2 regions of the Serratia ficaria genome follow, and region 1 is predicted to be linked to the other one. Evidence: predicted binding sites of a transcription regulator. Region 1 holds the regulator's gene; the other holds the start of a gene.

Evidence for each region. Region 1 encodes LexA, which represses DNA repair genes until DNA is damaged. Its sites were predicted from a motif close to TNCTGTATGTACATACAGNA; they were not measured.
Region 2: CKW09_RS08685 (DNA translocase FtsK 4TM domain-containing protein) is a predicted target of LexA. The motif match lies at 5,072-5,091, and genes of this name have one in related genera.

Annotation. Positions count from the first base shown of each region.
Region 1 is NZ_LT906479.1:4,733,545-4,741,434, reverse strand. Features, by position in the region: gene malM (maltose operon protein MalM) at 1-530, shown strand, start outside; gene CKW09_RS24630 (nucleoside hydrolase) at 586-756, opposite strand; gene ubiC (chorismate lyase) at 966-1,481, shown strand; gene ubiA (4-hydroxybenzoate octaprenyltransferase) at 1,499-2,371, shown strand; gene plsB (glycerol-3-phosphate 1-O-acyltransferase PlsB) at 2,432-4,897, opposite strand; gene CKW09_RS22150 (diacylglycerol kinase) at 5,047-5,415, shown strand; gene lexA (transcriptional repressor LexA) at 5,516-6,124, shown strand; gene dinF (MATE family efflux transporter DinF) at 6,278-7,624, shown strand.
Region 2 is NZ_LT906479.1:1,823,075-1,830,964, reverse strand. Features, by position in the region: gene CKW09_RS08695 (replication-associated recombination protein A) at 1-604, opposite strand, end outside; gene lolA (outer membrane lipoprotein chaperone LolA) at 612-1,223, opposite strand; gene CKW09_RS08685 (DNA translocase FtsK 4TM domain-containing protein) at 1,422-5,006, opposite strand; gene lrp (leucine-responsive transcriptional regulator Lrp) at 5,127-5,621, opposite strand; gene trxB (thioredoxin-disulfide reductase) at 6,273-7,244, shown strand; gene cydD (heme ABC transporter permease/ATP-binding protein CydD) at 7,553-7,890, shown strand, end outside.

The DNA.
Region 1 (7,890 bases):
CGGGCGCGATGTCTTCCGATCGGCTGGAGGGCACGCTGAAGCTGACCCCGGCGCTGGGGCAAAAGCAGATTTACCTGTTGGTGTACACCACCCGCCAGGATTTGGCCAAAACCACCCAGCTGACCAACCCGGCCAAGGCCTATGCCGCCGGCGTAGGCAACGCGGTGCCGGATATCCCGGACCCGGTCGCCAGCCACGGCACCGGCGGCACGCTCAGGCTGAAAGTGACCGCCGAGCAGGGCAGCGGCAACGTGATGATCGGCATGCTGCAACCGGCGCCGACCGCGACGCCGGTGGTGGTGGGGTCAACCGCGCCTGTCGCAACGGCGGCTGCGGCTCCGGCGCCCGCGCCGGCCAAACCGGCGGAGCCGATGCTCAACGACACGGAAAGCTATTTCAATAACGGCATCAAACAGGCGGTGAAGGCGGGGGATATCGATAAAGCGCTGAAGCTGATGAATGAGGCCGAGAAACTGGGTTCCACCACAGCGCGTAAAACCTTTATCAGCAGCGTTAAAGGCAAGGGGTAGTACCCGACGCTGCCGATGCTGGCTCTATGACTGGTGCGCTTCGGCGCACCTTTTTTCATCCGCGGGCCAGGGTTTCGCCGCTCGGCGTCAGCAGGCGGGCGTTATCCACCCGCCGCTCCGGCATGCCGCGCGTCATCGCCCCCTCCAGCGCCACATCCACATAATATTCCCCGCCAGTGACCAGCTGCGGCACCGGCAGCGAAGGCGAAACTTTGCCGAGGATCACGGAATCACCGCCGTAACGGCTCCCGAAGGTAGAGAAAACCGCGGGCAAAAAAGATGACAGCCCGGGCATTTTTTATCGCGGTTCAACCTATTCTGACCCCACGAATCAGCCTGCCGCTTTTGCATTTCTGCGTTACAATGGAGGCCTGTTAACGGTTTGTATCGTCTGGCGCGGCACGCAGCGTGCGGCCTCAGGCGTGGAGTAGAGCAATGTCTGGCAATAGGGACTCGATCCTGCCGCCGCTTGAGTGGTTATCCGATCGGCATTCGCCGCCGCCCGCCGCCGTGAGCGACTGGCTGATGGAATTAGGCTCCATGACCCGTCGTTTTGAACGTCATTGCGCGCGGGTGCACGTTGAACCGCAGCGCGAATGCTTCGTGAGCCGTGACGAGCTGGGGGAAGAGGCGGAGCATCTGCCCGCAAGCCCGCGTTACTGGCTGCGCGAAATCGTGCTGCTGGGCGATAACCGGCCCTGGCTGCTGGGGCGCACGGTGATCCCGCAGGAAACCCTGACCGGCCCCGACCTGGCGCTGGTGGACCTGGGCACGCTGCCGCTGGGGCGTTATCTGTTCAGCAGCGGCGAACTGACCCGCGATTACATTCACATCGGCCGGCAGGATGCGCTGTGGGCGCGGCGTTCTCGTCTGCGGCTGGCGGGCAAACCGCTGCTGCTGACCGAGCTGTTTTTACCGGCTTCACCGCTGTATGCGGCGGATCCCGCTTAAAGAGGAGAGGAAAGACCTTGGAGGGAAGCGTGACTCAAAGCAAATGGCGGGCTTACAGCCATCTGATGCGCATCGATAAGCCGATCGGCAGCCTGCTGCTGCTGTGGCCGACGCTGTGGGCGCTGTGGCTGGCCGGGCAGGGCGTGCCGCCGCTGTCGATCCTGCTGGTGTTCGTGCTCGGCGTGTTCCTGATGCGCGCCGCCGGCTGCGTGGTGAACGACTACGCCGACCGCGCGGTCGACGGCCACGTGAAGCGCACCGCCGGGCGGCCGATGCCGAGCGGCCGGGTGAGCGAGAAAGAGGCCAAGGTGCTGTTCGTGGTGCTGGTGCTGATCTCGTTTGGTCTGGTGCTGACGCTGAATGCCATGGCCATCTGGCTGTCGCTGGCGGCGCTGGCGCTGGCGTGGGTTTATCCGTTTATGAAGCGGGTGACCAACCTGCCGCAGTTCGTGCTGGGCGCCGCCTTCGGCTGGGGCATTCCCATGGCCTACGCCGCGGTCAGCGAAGCGCTGCCGCTGAGCTGCTGGCTGCTGCTGCTGGCCAACATTTGCTGGACGGTGGCTTACGACACGCTGTATGCGATGGTGGACCGCGATGACGACCTGAAAATCGGCGTCAAATCCACCGCCATCCTGTTTGGCCGCTACGACAAGCTGATCGTCGGGTTGCTGCAGTTCGCCACCCTGCTGCTGCTGCTGTGGGTCGGGTATCTGGCGCAGCTGGGCGGGGCGTTTTACTGGTCGCTGCTGCTGGCGGGCGCGCTGTTCATCCATCAGCAAAAGCAGGTCGCCACCCGCGAGCGCGAAGCCTGCTTCAGGGCGTTTCTGCACAATAACTACGTCGGGCTGGTGGTGTTTATCGGCATCGCGCTGAGTTATTTGCCGGCTTAAGCGCCGCGAGCAATAAAAAAGGCACCCGAGGGTGCCTTTTGCATTTCCGGTTCGCGCGGATCAGCCTTCTTTCTCTTCCTCTGCGGTCGCCTCTGGCAGCGCATTGGTTTCCGCCGGCATGCTGACGCTCTCGATGGTCAGCTTGATCTCCGGGGTGATCAGATCGCTCAGCATGCTGTACACCTCGAGGGTGTGCTCGCGGATGGCATCGCCGATGTCGTTGATGTAGCCCTCTTCACGCAGCGTCGCCACCAGGGTGGAGAACACCGCCTTGTCGAAGAACTCCGGCGCGTTGATGCCGTGCAGCACCGACAGGCGCTGCGCCATGATGCGGCTCTCTTTCTCCAGCGCGCCGCGGTTGATGCTCGGGTTGGTGCTGAGGATCGACATGGTGATGGCGTAGCGTTGCAGGGTTTCGCGCACGCCGGCGGCCAGCAGCTGCAGCGGACGGATGCGCGCCGGGTTCAGCACCAGATCCTCGCCTTTGCCGCAGATCAGCTGTTGGCGGATCATTTCGCCGATCAGCGGCTGCAGCACCTGTTCCAGCTGTTCCTTGTCGTTATGCAGGAACAGCTCGGCTTTCAGCATCGGGTAAATCAGACCGATCTGCCGCAGCAGCTCGGCGCGCGACACCTTGCGGTGGTGCATCACGATGGTGGCGATCAGGGAAGGCAGCACCAGCAGGTGATGGATATTGTTGCGGTAATAGGTCATCAGCACCGCCTGCTCGCGCGGCAGGATGATGATATCGCCGATGTTGTCCTTCTCCACCTCGAACTTGTTCATGTTCAACGCGTGATCCAGCAGCTCATCCGGCGTCTGGGTCGGCACCGTGACGTCGTGCGCGTAAGGCACGTTGCGCATCAGTTGCAGGTAGCACTCGAGCTGTTCGAGCAGCTGCTCGCGGGTCAGCGAACGCTGGCGCGAGGCCAGCAGCGCGGTGGAGCACAGATTCATGGCGTTGGCCGCGGCGGCGTTGTTGATGCGCACCATGATTTTGGCCGCCAGATCGTTGACCGTCGGCGTCAGCCAGCTTGGGCGCTGGGCTTCGATCGGGTCGATCGATTCGCGCCACTGCGGCACGTGCTGGTTCAGATAGGCGGTCAGCGGCAGCGGATCGCCGAAGTTGACGTAGCCCTGGCCCAGGTTGCGCAGCTTGCGCAGGCCGCGCAGCATCTGCAGCAGGCTCTCTTTTTCCTTGGTGGCGCCGCGCAGCTCTTTGGCGTAGGTGCCCACTTCCATCACGTGCTCGTAGCCGATGTAGATAGGCACCAGGGTGATGGGACGGGTGCCGCCGCGCAGCATCGCCTGGATGGTCATCGACAGGGTGCCGGTCTTCGGTTCCAGCAGGCGCCCGGTGCGCGAGCGGCCGCCTTCGACGAAGTATTCCACCGAGTAGCCGCGGGTGAACAGTTCGCCGAGGTACTCGCGGAATACCGTGGAGTACAGCTTGTTGCCCTTGAAGGTGCGGCGAATGAAGAACGCGCCCAGGCGGCGGAAGATCGGCCCGGCCGGCCAGAAGTTGAGGTTGATGCCGGCCGCGATGTGCGGCGGCACCAGGCCCTGGTGATACAGCACGTAGGACAGCAGCAGGTAGTCCATGTGGCTGCGGTGGCAGGGCACGTAGACGATTTCGTGGCCGTCCTGCGCCAGCTGGCGCACGCGTTCGGCGTTGGTGACGTTGATGCCCTGATACAGCCGGTTCCAGGTCCAGCTCAGCACGCGGTCGGAGAGGCGCACGGTCTCGTAGGAGAAGTCGGCGGCGATCTCTTCCATCAGCGCGATGGCGTTCTGCTGGGCTTTTTCGTGGGAAATCTTCTTGCTGCGCGCCTCGTCCTCGACCGCTTTTTCGATCGCCTTGGACGCCAGCAGCTTGTTGAACAGATCCTGACGCGCCGGCAGGCTTGGGCCGACCGCGGCCAGGCGCTGGCGCGAGAAGTGCATGCGCGCCACGCGCGCCAGCTTCTGCGCGATGATTTTATCCGTGCCGTGTTCGGAGGCCATGCGGCGCAGCGAGACGGTATTGGAGAAGCGCACGAAGCTGTCGCGGCCGAGCCACAGCACGGCGAAGAATTTCTGCACGCCGTTCAGCAGGCGCAGATGCGGCGTGCCTTGCCCTTCGCGGCCCGGCGAGCGGCCAAACATCACCGAGACCGGCAGCATCTGGATGTCGAGATCCGGATTGTTGCGGTGCAGGTCCAGGTAGTCGTGGAACAGCTTTACCGACTCTTCCTTCGGCGTGTAGTAGCGGAACACGCGCGGGCCGTCGTGAATGAACACGTGGCTCGGCAGCACCGTGCCGTCAATTTCCAGCGGGTTGAGGGGGTCGGGCAGATCCTGCGCCAGGCACTGAGTGCGCAGCGTCAGCAAATCCGCCTTGGAATTATAAGGCAAAACATACAAAATCGGCCGTGAGGGATCCAACCCTAATTCCGTGACCGGATCTGAAGGGATAACCTTACTTCTTACCAACAATTTGAGTGGTAAATTCAATAATTTATAATAAATTTTACGCCAACCTGACATAACAACGTGAAGCCTCTTGTTAGCAATGCGCCGCAAGCATACCAGAAACCGGGTAGCAGATCTGTGGTGTTGGAAAACCGAGAGCCGATAACGCTGGCTGATCTAGACTCTTTTTATTATGACTTACCTCTGAGAAAGGCACCGAAAACATGGCGAACCAAGCAACCGGCCTGACCCGTATTATTAAAGCCGCCGGCTACTCTTATAAAGGACTTTCCGCCGCCTGGCAGCACGAGGCGGCGTTCCGCCAGGAGCTGGTGGCGACCCTGCTGGCCATCATACTGGCGATCTGGCTGGATGTGGGTGCGATAGCGCGCATTTTGTTGATCGGATCGGTGGCGCTGGTGATGATCGTCGAGATCCTGAACAGCGCGATCGAGGCGGTGGTCGACCGCATCGGCAGCGAGCATCATGAGCTCTCCGGCCGGGCGAAGGACATGGGGTCGGCGGCGGTGTCGCTGGCGATCCTGCTGGCGCTGTTCGTCTGGGGCTCGGTGCTGTGGCAACACTTCCTTTGAGCGGGGCGCTAATCCCTGATTTTTATTCATTCTTCGGTTCCCAATCCGCGCTTACCTGTATATACTCACAGCAAGACTGTATAAACAAACAGGGGGCGGAATGAAAGCACTAACTACCAGACAGCAAGAGGTCTATGATCTGATTCGCGATCATATTTCGCAGACGGGCATGCCGCCGACGCGTGCCGAGATCGCTATGCGTCTGGGGTTCCGCTCGCCAAATGCCGCCGAAGAACACCTGAAGGCGCTGGCGCGCAAAGGGGTGATCGAGATCGTCTCCGGCGCGTCACGCGGCATCCGCCTGCTGATGGAAGATGAAGAAGGCCTGCCGCTGATCGGCCGGGTGGCCGCCGGCGAGCCGCTGCTGGCGCAACAGCATATCGAAGGCCACTACAAGGTGGATCCTTCGCTGTTCAAACCGAACGCGGATTTCCTGCTGCGGGTCAACGGCATGTCGATGCGCGACATCGGCATTCTGGACGGCGATCTGCTGGCGGTGCACAAGACTCAGGACGTGCGCAACGGCCAGGTGGTGGTGGCGCGCATTGAGGACGAAGTCACGGTCAAACGCCTGAAAAAACACGGCAACGTGGTTGAACTGCTGCCGGAAAACAGCGAATTCCAACCGATCGTGGTCGATCTGCGTCAGCAGAATTTCACCATCGAAGGCCTGGCGGTCGGCGTGATCCGCAACGGCGACTGGATTTAACCGCCGCGCCCGAACGGTCGTCCCCCGATTTAAATCGCCCCTGCTTTGGGGCGATGTCATTTCTGATTCAATATCGTGCCCAATCGCTTTCAATGCGCAGCCGACACGCCTGCAGCTTGGTAAGATGAAGGGTATCCACGGGAACATTTCACCATGCGCCTGATCTCCGCCTTTTCCGCCTTCACCAGCGACACCGATAAAGCCCTGTGGCGTCTCGCCCTGCCGATGATTTTTTCCAATATTACCGTGCCGCTGCTCGGGCTGGTGGATACCGCGGTGATCGGCCATCTCGATAGCCCGACCTATCTCGGCGGCGTGGCGATCGGCGCCATGGCCACCAGCTTCCTGTTTATGCTGTTGCTGTTCCTGCGCATGAGCACCACCGGCTTGGCCGCACAGGCGCTGGGGGCGCAGAACCCGCAGGCGCTGGCGCGCGCCTTTATGCAGCCGCTGCTGTTGGCGGTGCTGGCCGGGCTGGCCATTGTGCTGTTGCGCCAGCCGCTGATTGATGCGGCGCTGGGGATCGTCGGCGGCGACGCCGAGGTACTGCGGCAGGCGCGGCTGTTTCTTGAGATCCGTTGGCTGAGCGCCCCGGCGGCGCTGGCCAATATGGTGATCCTCGGCTGGCTGCTCGGCGTGCAGTACGTGCGCGCGCCGGTGATCCTGTTGATCGTCGGCAACCTGCTGAACATCGTGCTGGATATCTGGCTGGTGATGGGGCTGGGCTGGAACGTGCAGGGGGCGGCGACGGCGACCGCCATCGCCGAATACGCCACGCTGCTGCTCGGGCTATGGCTGTCGTGGCGCGTGATGCGGCTGCGCGGCATTTCACCGCCGATGCTGCAGCAGGCCTGGCGCGGTAACCTGCGGCGCCTGCTGGCGCTAAACCGCGACATTATGCTGCGCTCGCTGTTGCTGCAGCTGTGCTTCGCCTCTCTGACCATTTTTGGCGCGCGCCTTGGCAGCGAAGTGGTGGCGGTGAATGCGGTGCTGATGAACCTGCTCACCTTTACCGCCTATGCGCTGGACGGTTTCGCTTACGCGGTGGAGGCGCATTCGGGCCACGCCTACGGCGCCCGCGACGACCGCCAGCTGAGGAGGATATGGCGCGCCGCCTGCCGTCAGGCCTGCCTGGTGGCCCTGGCCTTTGGCGCGGCTTACGCCGTTGCCGGCCAGCAGATCGTGGCGGCGCTGACCTCGCTGCCGGAGCTGCGCGCGTTGGCCAATCACTATCTGCCGTGGCAGGTGGCGCTGCCGTTGGTCGGCGTATGGTGCTACCTGCTGGACGGCATGTTTATCGGCGCCACCCGCGGCGCGGAAATGCGCAACAGCATGGCGGTGGCGGCGGCAGGTTATGGGCTCACCTTGTTCAGCGTGCCGCTGCTGGGCAACCATGGGCTGTGGCTGGCACTGGCGGTCTTTCTCTCGCTGCGCGGCCTCTCTCTGGGTTGGATCTGGCATCGCCACCGGGTGCGCGGCAGCTGGTTTTCAGCGACATAGTCGATGCTGAATGACGCAAAATCATTAATTTTATTTATGTTTTAATTCATATTTAGTTACATGTTTTCGTTGCCGAACTTAACCCGTTAGCAGGCTGTTTTTCGGCGTTTTCTACTGTTATACGAAGTTTGAATGGATTTAAATTCTGCTTACTTTTTATTTGTCGCTATCTGATTCTATACTTAATCATGTGGCTGGCGACGTGAGCAGGGGAGCGGCGCCCCTTTGGTTAGCGCATATAAACCATAAAAATTACTGAGTAATGC
Region 2 (7,890 bases), 2.3 Mb from region 1:
CCGACAACATGCGGCGCGTCTCTTCCGGCAGCTCGATGTTCTGGCCGCCGAAACCGCGGCCGCTGTCGTTCATCGCCTGGTCCAGCACCTGGCTGATGTCTTCGGCGGTCAGCGCCTTCAGCAAATAGACCCGGGCGCGGGACAGCAACGCCGAGTTGAGCTCAAACGAAGGGTTCTCGGTGGTGGCGCCGATAAAGGTGATGGTGCCGTCTTCGATATGCGGCAGAAAGGCGTCCTGCTGGCTTTTATTGAAGCGGTGCACCTCATCGACGAACAGGATGGTGCGCCGGCCGGCGTCGCGGTTTTGCCGCGCGCGCTCGATAGCCTCGCGGATCTCTTTGATGCCGGAGGTCACCGCCGAAATGCGCTCCACGTCCGCCTGGCCGTAACGGCCGATCAATTCTGCCAGCGTCGTCTTCCCGGTGCCCGGCGGCCCCCATAAAATCATCGAGTGCAGTTGCCCGGCCTCTATGGCGCGCGGCAACGGCTTGCCGGCGGCCAGCAGATGCTGCTGGCCGATGTACTGCGCCAGCGTGGTCGGCCGCATACGCGCGGCCAACGGCTGGAACTCGTTCTGGGAAAAATCGAGCGACATATTACTCACGGGTACCTCACTGGCGCTGGTCGTCCAGCGTCACCCCCTTCGGCGGGGTAAATTTGAATTTGGCGGGATCGGCAGCGACGTTCTGCTGGCTTTTCAGCGCATACGAGCTGCGTTGGCCGTCCTGCTCTACCGCGGCGAAGCTGCGGATGGTGCCGCTGTTGGTCACGGTAATGGCGAACTGTTTCAGGTTGCCGCTGGCGGATTTTGGCGTCAGCTCAAAATCGTCGCCCTTCTGCTTGACGTTGTACTGTTTCCAGTCGCTGGCGTTGTTGCGGGTGATCAGCATGAACGGCGTATTGCCGGTGGCGTTCTTCAGCCAGGTCGCCGTCACCTGCTCAACGAACGGGTTGTAGAACCACAGGGTCTGGCCGTCGGAAACCAGCACGCTCTCATCCGGGGAAGTCATGTGCCAGTTGAACAGGTTCGGACGCTTGACCCACAGCTCGCCTTCACCCTGCTGCACCGCAGCGCCGTCGCCGCTGGTGACGGTCTGAGAGAAGCTGGCGTGGAAACTGTTCACTTTCGCCAGACGACTTTGCAAATCCTGCGCGGCGTCGGCCAGCACCGAGGTGGACGCGAATCCCGAAAGCAGACAACAGGCAACTAACAGTTTTTTCATTATTCCAGATACCTTATGAAATGCGTTAACCGCAAGGCGGCGCCGTGCGGGTCAAATTAACCCTTAACAACCGTTACTCTACCCGAAGGCGACGGCCGTCAGATAGGCCAATGTTCCGAGAAGAAACGGCTTTACGCTTCTTTGCACAAGGGCCGCTAAGCGGCCCTTTATGAGTGAATAACAGCGGTTAAACCAACGTCAATCATGCCGCGGCGGCGCCAGCACCTCACGGTTGCCGTTGTGCCCCTGCTCGCTGACGATGCCCTGCGCTTCCATCTGTTCGATGATGCGCGCGGCGCGGTTATAGCCGATGCGGAACTGACGCTGAACGCCGGAGATAGAGGCGCGGCGTTTATCCACCACGAACTCCACCGCCTGGTCAAACAGCGGATCCAGCTCTTCATCGCCTTCCATGCCGCCGCCTGCACCGCCCTCGCCGTCTTCTCCGCCGCTGAGGATCCCCTCTTTATATTGGGGCCGTTCGCGCGCTTTCCAATCCTTGACCACCGCGTGCACTTCCTGATCGCGCACAAAGGCGCCATGCACACGCACCGGGATCGAAGAGTTCGGCGCCAGATACAGCATGTCGCCCATCCCCAGCAGCGATTCCGCGCCGCCCTGATCGAGGATGGTACGCGAGTCAATCTTGCTGGATACGGTAAAGGCGATCCGGGTCGGGATGTTGGCCTTGATCAGGCCGGTGATCACATCCACCGACGGACGCTGGGTCGCCAGCACCAGGTGAATACCCGCCGCACGCGCTTTTTGCGCCAGACGGGCGATCAGCTCTTCGACCTTTTTGCCGACCGTCATGATCAGGTCGGCGAACTCGTCGACCATCACCACGATATACGGCTCTTTCTCCAGCACCGGCGGCGTGATGTCCATGCTGTCGGTCGGTTTCCAGAACGGATCCGGGATCGGTCGGCCCATGGCTTCAGCCTGATCGACGCGCTCGTTGTAGCCGGCCAGGTTACGCACGCCCAATGCAGACATCAGCTTGTAGCGGCGCTCCATCTCGCCCACGCACCAACGCAGCGCGTTGGCGGCGTCTTTCATGTCGGTCACCACGTCGGTCAACAGGTGCGGAATGCCCTCGTAGACCGAGAGCTCCAGCATTTTCGGGTCGATCATGATAAAGCGCACTTCTTTCGGCGTGGCCTTATACAGGATGCTCAGGATCATGGCGTTGACCCCGACCGACTTACCGGAACCGGTAGTACCGGCGACCAGCAGGTGCGGCATTTTGCCCAAATCGGCCACCACCGGCTCGCCGGAGATGTCTTTACCCAACACGATCGACAGCGGCGACGGATTGTCGCGGAAGGCCGGGCAATCCAGCACTTCGCGCAGGTACACCGTTTGGCGTTTGACGTTCGGCAATTCCAGCCCGACGTAAGGCTTGCCGGGGATCACTTCCACCACGCGCACCGCCGAGGTCGACAATGAACGCGCCAGATCGCGCGACAGGTTGGAAATGCGCGCCGCCTTGACGCCCGGCGCCAGATCCAGCTCGAAGCGGGTGATCACCGGCCCCGGCAGAATATCCACCACGTCGGCTTTAACCCGATAATCGGCCAGGCTGGCCTCCACCAGACGCGCCTTTTGCTCCAGCGCGAAGGTATCCACCGGCTCCACCTCTTTCGGGGCTTCGGTCAGCAGATCCAGCGTCGGCAGCGGCGTGGTCGGCTTCTGCAGCGGCTGATCGTTACGCATCAGGAACGGGTGGATCAGGCTGTCCATCGCCGGCTGCTGCGGTGCGGCCGGGGCCGGTTGCGCTGCAGGCTGCTGATAGGATGGCGGCTGAGCCGGCTGCTGAGGCTGTTGATACGGTTGCTGCTGCGGCTGAGCCGGTTGTTGATAGGCTTGCTGTGCCGGCGGCGTTTGAGGCTGCGGCGGCTGATAGGCCGGCGCTGCGGGTTCAAACTGGCCGAACGGCACGTCGTCTTCCCGTTCGCTTTGCTGCTCGATGCGCTCTTCCAGCTGCGGCGACAGCGTGAACAGCGGCTCGCCAGGGCCGTCGTCCACCAGGTCGTCCATCGGCGAGAAGCTGAACGCATTGCGGGTGTCTACCGAGCTGGCCGCCGGGGTCTGAACCCGGGGTTCAGGCTCGGGCTGCTGGCCGTAACGCGCCTGCTGCTGTTCGGCGAACGCCTGACGCAGCGCGGCTTCCTGCAGCGCCTCTTCATCGTCCTGCTGGTAATCCTCACCGTAGCGCTGATTTTGCTGCTCGGCGAACGCCTGGCGCAGCGCCGCTTCCTGCATGGCTTCTTCATCCTGCGGATTTGCGCCGATCGGCGGCTGCGGTTCTGCCTCGACCTGACGTTGATCCTGCTCGGCGGCGCGCTGCGAAGGCAGTTTGATGCCGTAGGAAGCCAGCTCGCGTCGGGTAGGAATGCGCACCGGATTCGGCCGCGGCAATTCAGGGCCAATACCCTGTTTCACCTGCGGGTTGCCGTCGCTGGTGGCGGTAAAGGCCGGCATAAAGGTAGTGGCTGCGGCGCCGGCAGCAGCGGCCGCCGCGGCGGTGTCCAGCTGAGGCCTGGCGTTGCCGAACGGCGTTGCCGCGGCATCGGCGGCGTCGAAACCGGACGAACCGCTGACGTCGACCTGGTCGCTCTGGGCGGCAGAGAAGTCAAACGGCGAATGGTCGCGCGGCTGCGGCGCGGCAGGCGCCTGCCAGTTGCCGAGCCGCGGTTCATCGTCGTCCTGATAAGGGTCTACCGGGCGCGTTACCTTCGGCGCCGGCGTTTCTTCAGGGATCTCGAACGAATACAACGGCGGCGCGGCGTTTTCCGCCGGCGCGCTCATCGGATGCTGGCTGACCTTGGCCGGGGCCGCGGGCGCCACGGTGACCGACGGCGCCTGGGCGACAACGGGCGCCGCGGTGACAGCTTCGTTAACCGGCGCAGGCGCAGGGGCCGGCGTTGCCGCAGCCGCGTCAATATCGTCGTCATCGCTGGCGCGCAGCCCGCTGAGCAGCGGGTCTTCGGCGTCTTCCGCCGCCGATTTGGCGGTTTCGGCTACCGAAGGCGCGGAGAACAGCACGTCGTCATCCGCTGCAGCGGCGGTCGCTGCGGTAGCGGCAACCGCCGTCGCGCCCTTCTCTGCCAATCCCGGTTCGTCGTCGAGGTAGCGCTCGTCGTCGTGATAGCGGTCTTCGCGGCGCGAACGGTTGGTCATAAAGGTCGCCACGCCCAGCACCGCGCCGCCGATCTTCTCGGCGATCACCAGCCAGGACCAGCCGGTGAACAGCGTCAACCCCGCAGCCCAAACGCACAGCAGCGCCAACGTGGCGCCAATGCCGTTGAACCACGGCAGCATGGCGTTGCTCAGCAGGCTGCCGATCACGCCGCCGGAGGCGAAGTAATAGAGATCGTCGACGTTCAGCGCAGCCAGGCCACAGGAGGTGAGCACCAGCGCCAACGTGCCGATCAGGCGCAGCGACAGCGCAAAATAGTCGATATATTCGCCGCTGCCGCGCTGGCGGTAGGCCGCCCAGCACAGCACCAGCATGATCGGCGGTATCGCGTAAGCGAGCACCCCGAAGGTGAAGAACAGCGTATCGGCCATCCAGGCGCCGACGCCACCGCCAAGGTTATGAATAGGCTCATGCCACGCGGTCTGCGACCAGCTGGGGTCAGATGGATTGAAACTGACCAGCGCAGCCATGAGGTAAACGGCAAAAATCGCCACCACGATCAACACAGCCTCCAGCAAACGCCGGCCACTGCTGAGTTTTCTCAGGGTAACTTCTTTATCTTCTGTATATTCCTGGCTCAAGAAAGGCTCTCCAGGTTCCTGTTAGCTGACATAGCAACAGCGCCGAGAAGCTTCCCCGGCGCCGAAACTGTATGAATAAACAGGAGTGTAACCAATTTAATCAGGTTTTGCACCTGCACCTTACCGTGTTTTGATAACCAGACGGTTACTCTGTTTTACTTCTTCCATGACTACGTAGGTACGGGTGTCGTTAACCCCCGGCAAACGCAGCAGGGTTTCGCCCAGCAGCTTGCGGTAAGCCGACATGTCCGGCACGCGGGTTTTCAACAGGTAGTCGAAATCACCGGAAACCAGATGACACTCCTGAATTTCTTCGAGCTTCTGAACTGCCGAGTTGAATTGCTCAAACACATCCGGCGCGCCGCGGTTCAGCGTGATTTCCACGAAAACCAGCAGGGATGCATCCAGATAATGCGGGTTAAGCAATGCGGTATAGCCATGAATGAAACCCTGGCGCTCCAAGCGGCGCACGCGTTCCAAACACGGAGTTGGGGATAACCCCACGCGCTTCGAAAGCTCAACGTTCGAAATACGCCCATCCTTCTGTAACTCGTTCAGGATATTGCGGTCGATACGGTCGAGATCTTTACCCGGGCGTTTCTTGTTGTCTGCCATTATTATTGTCTCTCTTATGTTCTTCCTTGCACTTGCCACACCCTAGCCAACGTCAATGTGTAAGGGTTCGTTCCAAGCGAAGACCCGATGCCTGTCATGTGCTTCTTCACTACCATCATTCGACGTTGCGCAGTCTGTCTGTCCAACCCTGCGCACCGCGTGCAATGACGTTAAGGTGAAGAAAAAATCTGCAAACGCTTGCGCGCCGCTCCCCTCACCCGCCGCGCGACGTTGCCGCCGCGGCGCGAATACGTACGATTTGCTGGCGTTGCGGGGATAATTTCTTCTTCCTATGATGTTTTCGCAAATGCGCAGCGGATTGTCAAAGTAAAAGAAGCAAAATCAGAAGAACGTACCGTCATGAAAAGTCAGCACCCCATTTTTAGTTATGAATCGCTGGCTGGAAAACCCTGTCGCCATGGGCTAAAGACGGCAAGCGCGCGGTTTTCGACCGCCCCCGCTTTGCGGGCGGCAATCAGGCTTCCATAAGTTAAATTGCTGTATCCGGCGCTCACTTTATCCGCAGGCGGCGCATTAATAGGCGCCAACTATCATACAAATCGTTAACAACGTCGCCTGACGCTTTTTTTACTGCGCCGTTTTCCCTACAATCGGTTTCATTGTCCGCCATTGTGGGAAAAGAGGTTATTCATGGGCACGGCTAAACATAGCAAATTATTGATCCTGGGTTCCGGCCCGGCCGGCTACACCGCCGCCGTTTACGCGGCGCGCGCCAACCTGAGCCCGGTGCTGATTACCGGTATGGAACAAGGCGGTCAATTGACCACCACCACCGAAGTGGAAAACTGGCCGGGCGACGCCGAAGACCTGACCGGCCCGGCGCTGATGGAACGCATGCGTCAGCACGCGGAAAAGTTCGATACCGAGATCGTTTTCGATCACGTCAACAGCGTCGATCTGCAGCAGCGCCCGTTCCGCCTGTTCGGCGACAGCGCTGAATACACCTGCGACGCGCTGATCATCGCCACCGGCGCCTCCGCCCGTTATCTGGGCCTGCCTTCCGAAGAGGCCTTCAAGGGCAAAGGCGTTTCCGCCTGCGCGACCTGCGACGGTTTCTTCTACCGCAACCAGAAAGTCGCCGTGGTCGGCGGCGGCAACACCGCGGTGGAAGAAGCGCTGTACCTGTCCAACATCGCCTCCGAAGTTCACCTGATCCACCGCCGCGACAGCTTCCGCTCAGAGAAGATCCTGATCAACCGGCTGATGGAAAAAGTGAAAAGCGGCAACATAGTGCTGCACACCGACCATACCCTGGACGAAGTGCTGGGCGATGAAATGGGCGTCACCGGCGTGCGCATCCGCAGCACCAAGGCCGAGAACGAGACCCGCGAACTGGAACTGGCCGGCGTGTTCATCGCCATCGGCCACAGCCCGAACACCGGCATCTTCGGCGGCCAGCTGGAGCTGGAAAACGGCTACATCAAGGTGCAGTCCGGCATTCACGGCAACGCCACCCAGACCACCATCCCCGGCGTATTTGCCGCCGGCGACGTGATGGACCACATCTACCGCCAGGCGATCACCTCGGCCGGCACCGGCTGCATGGCGGCGCTGGACGCGGAACGCTATCTGGACGGCATCGCCGACGCGGAAGTCTGCTAACCCGGTCTTGTCCCCTCACGACGAAAAGCGGCTGCCACAGCCGCTTTTTTTATCCCCCACGCTCGGCGGACGAACGCCCGACGCAGAATCTTCTTCACTGGCGGCCAGGGCGGACAGTCCGGCGGTAAAATAACCTCGTTGAATGTCTGTTATAGCAAGATTTGGCCGCTTTATTATTTTCAGTCTGCCGGGTGACGAGGTAACATTAGCCTTCGCTTGTTCGCCTCAGATTGAGGCAAACACTTTTTTTAACAGTACGTTAACCTTGCCTGTAACAAACAGGCGCCGGCGACGCAGACGTAAATCTGATGAAAAAAACCAGACAGCAACAGTTAACCCGTTGGCTCAAAACCCAGAGCTCGTTGGCGCAGCGTTGGCTGCGCCTTTCCATGCTGTTGGGGCTGATAAGCGGCATGTTGATCGTCGCGCAGGCCTGGCTGCTGGCCGCCCTGCTGCACGCACTGATTATCGAACATACCCCGCGTGAACAGCTGATCCCGAGCTTCGTCGGGCTGGCCGCCACCTTCGCGCTGCGCGCCGTGCTGAGCTGGCTGCGGGAGCGCGTCGGTTTCCTCTGCGGCCAGGTGATCCGCCAACGCATGCGCCAACGGGTGCTGGACAAGCTGCAGCAGCTCGGCCCGGCCTG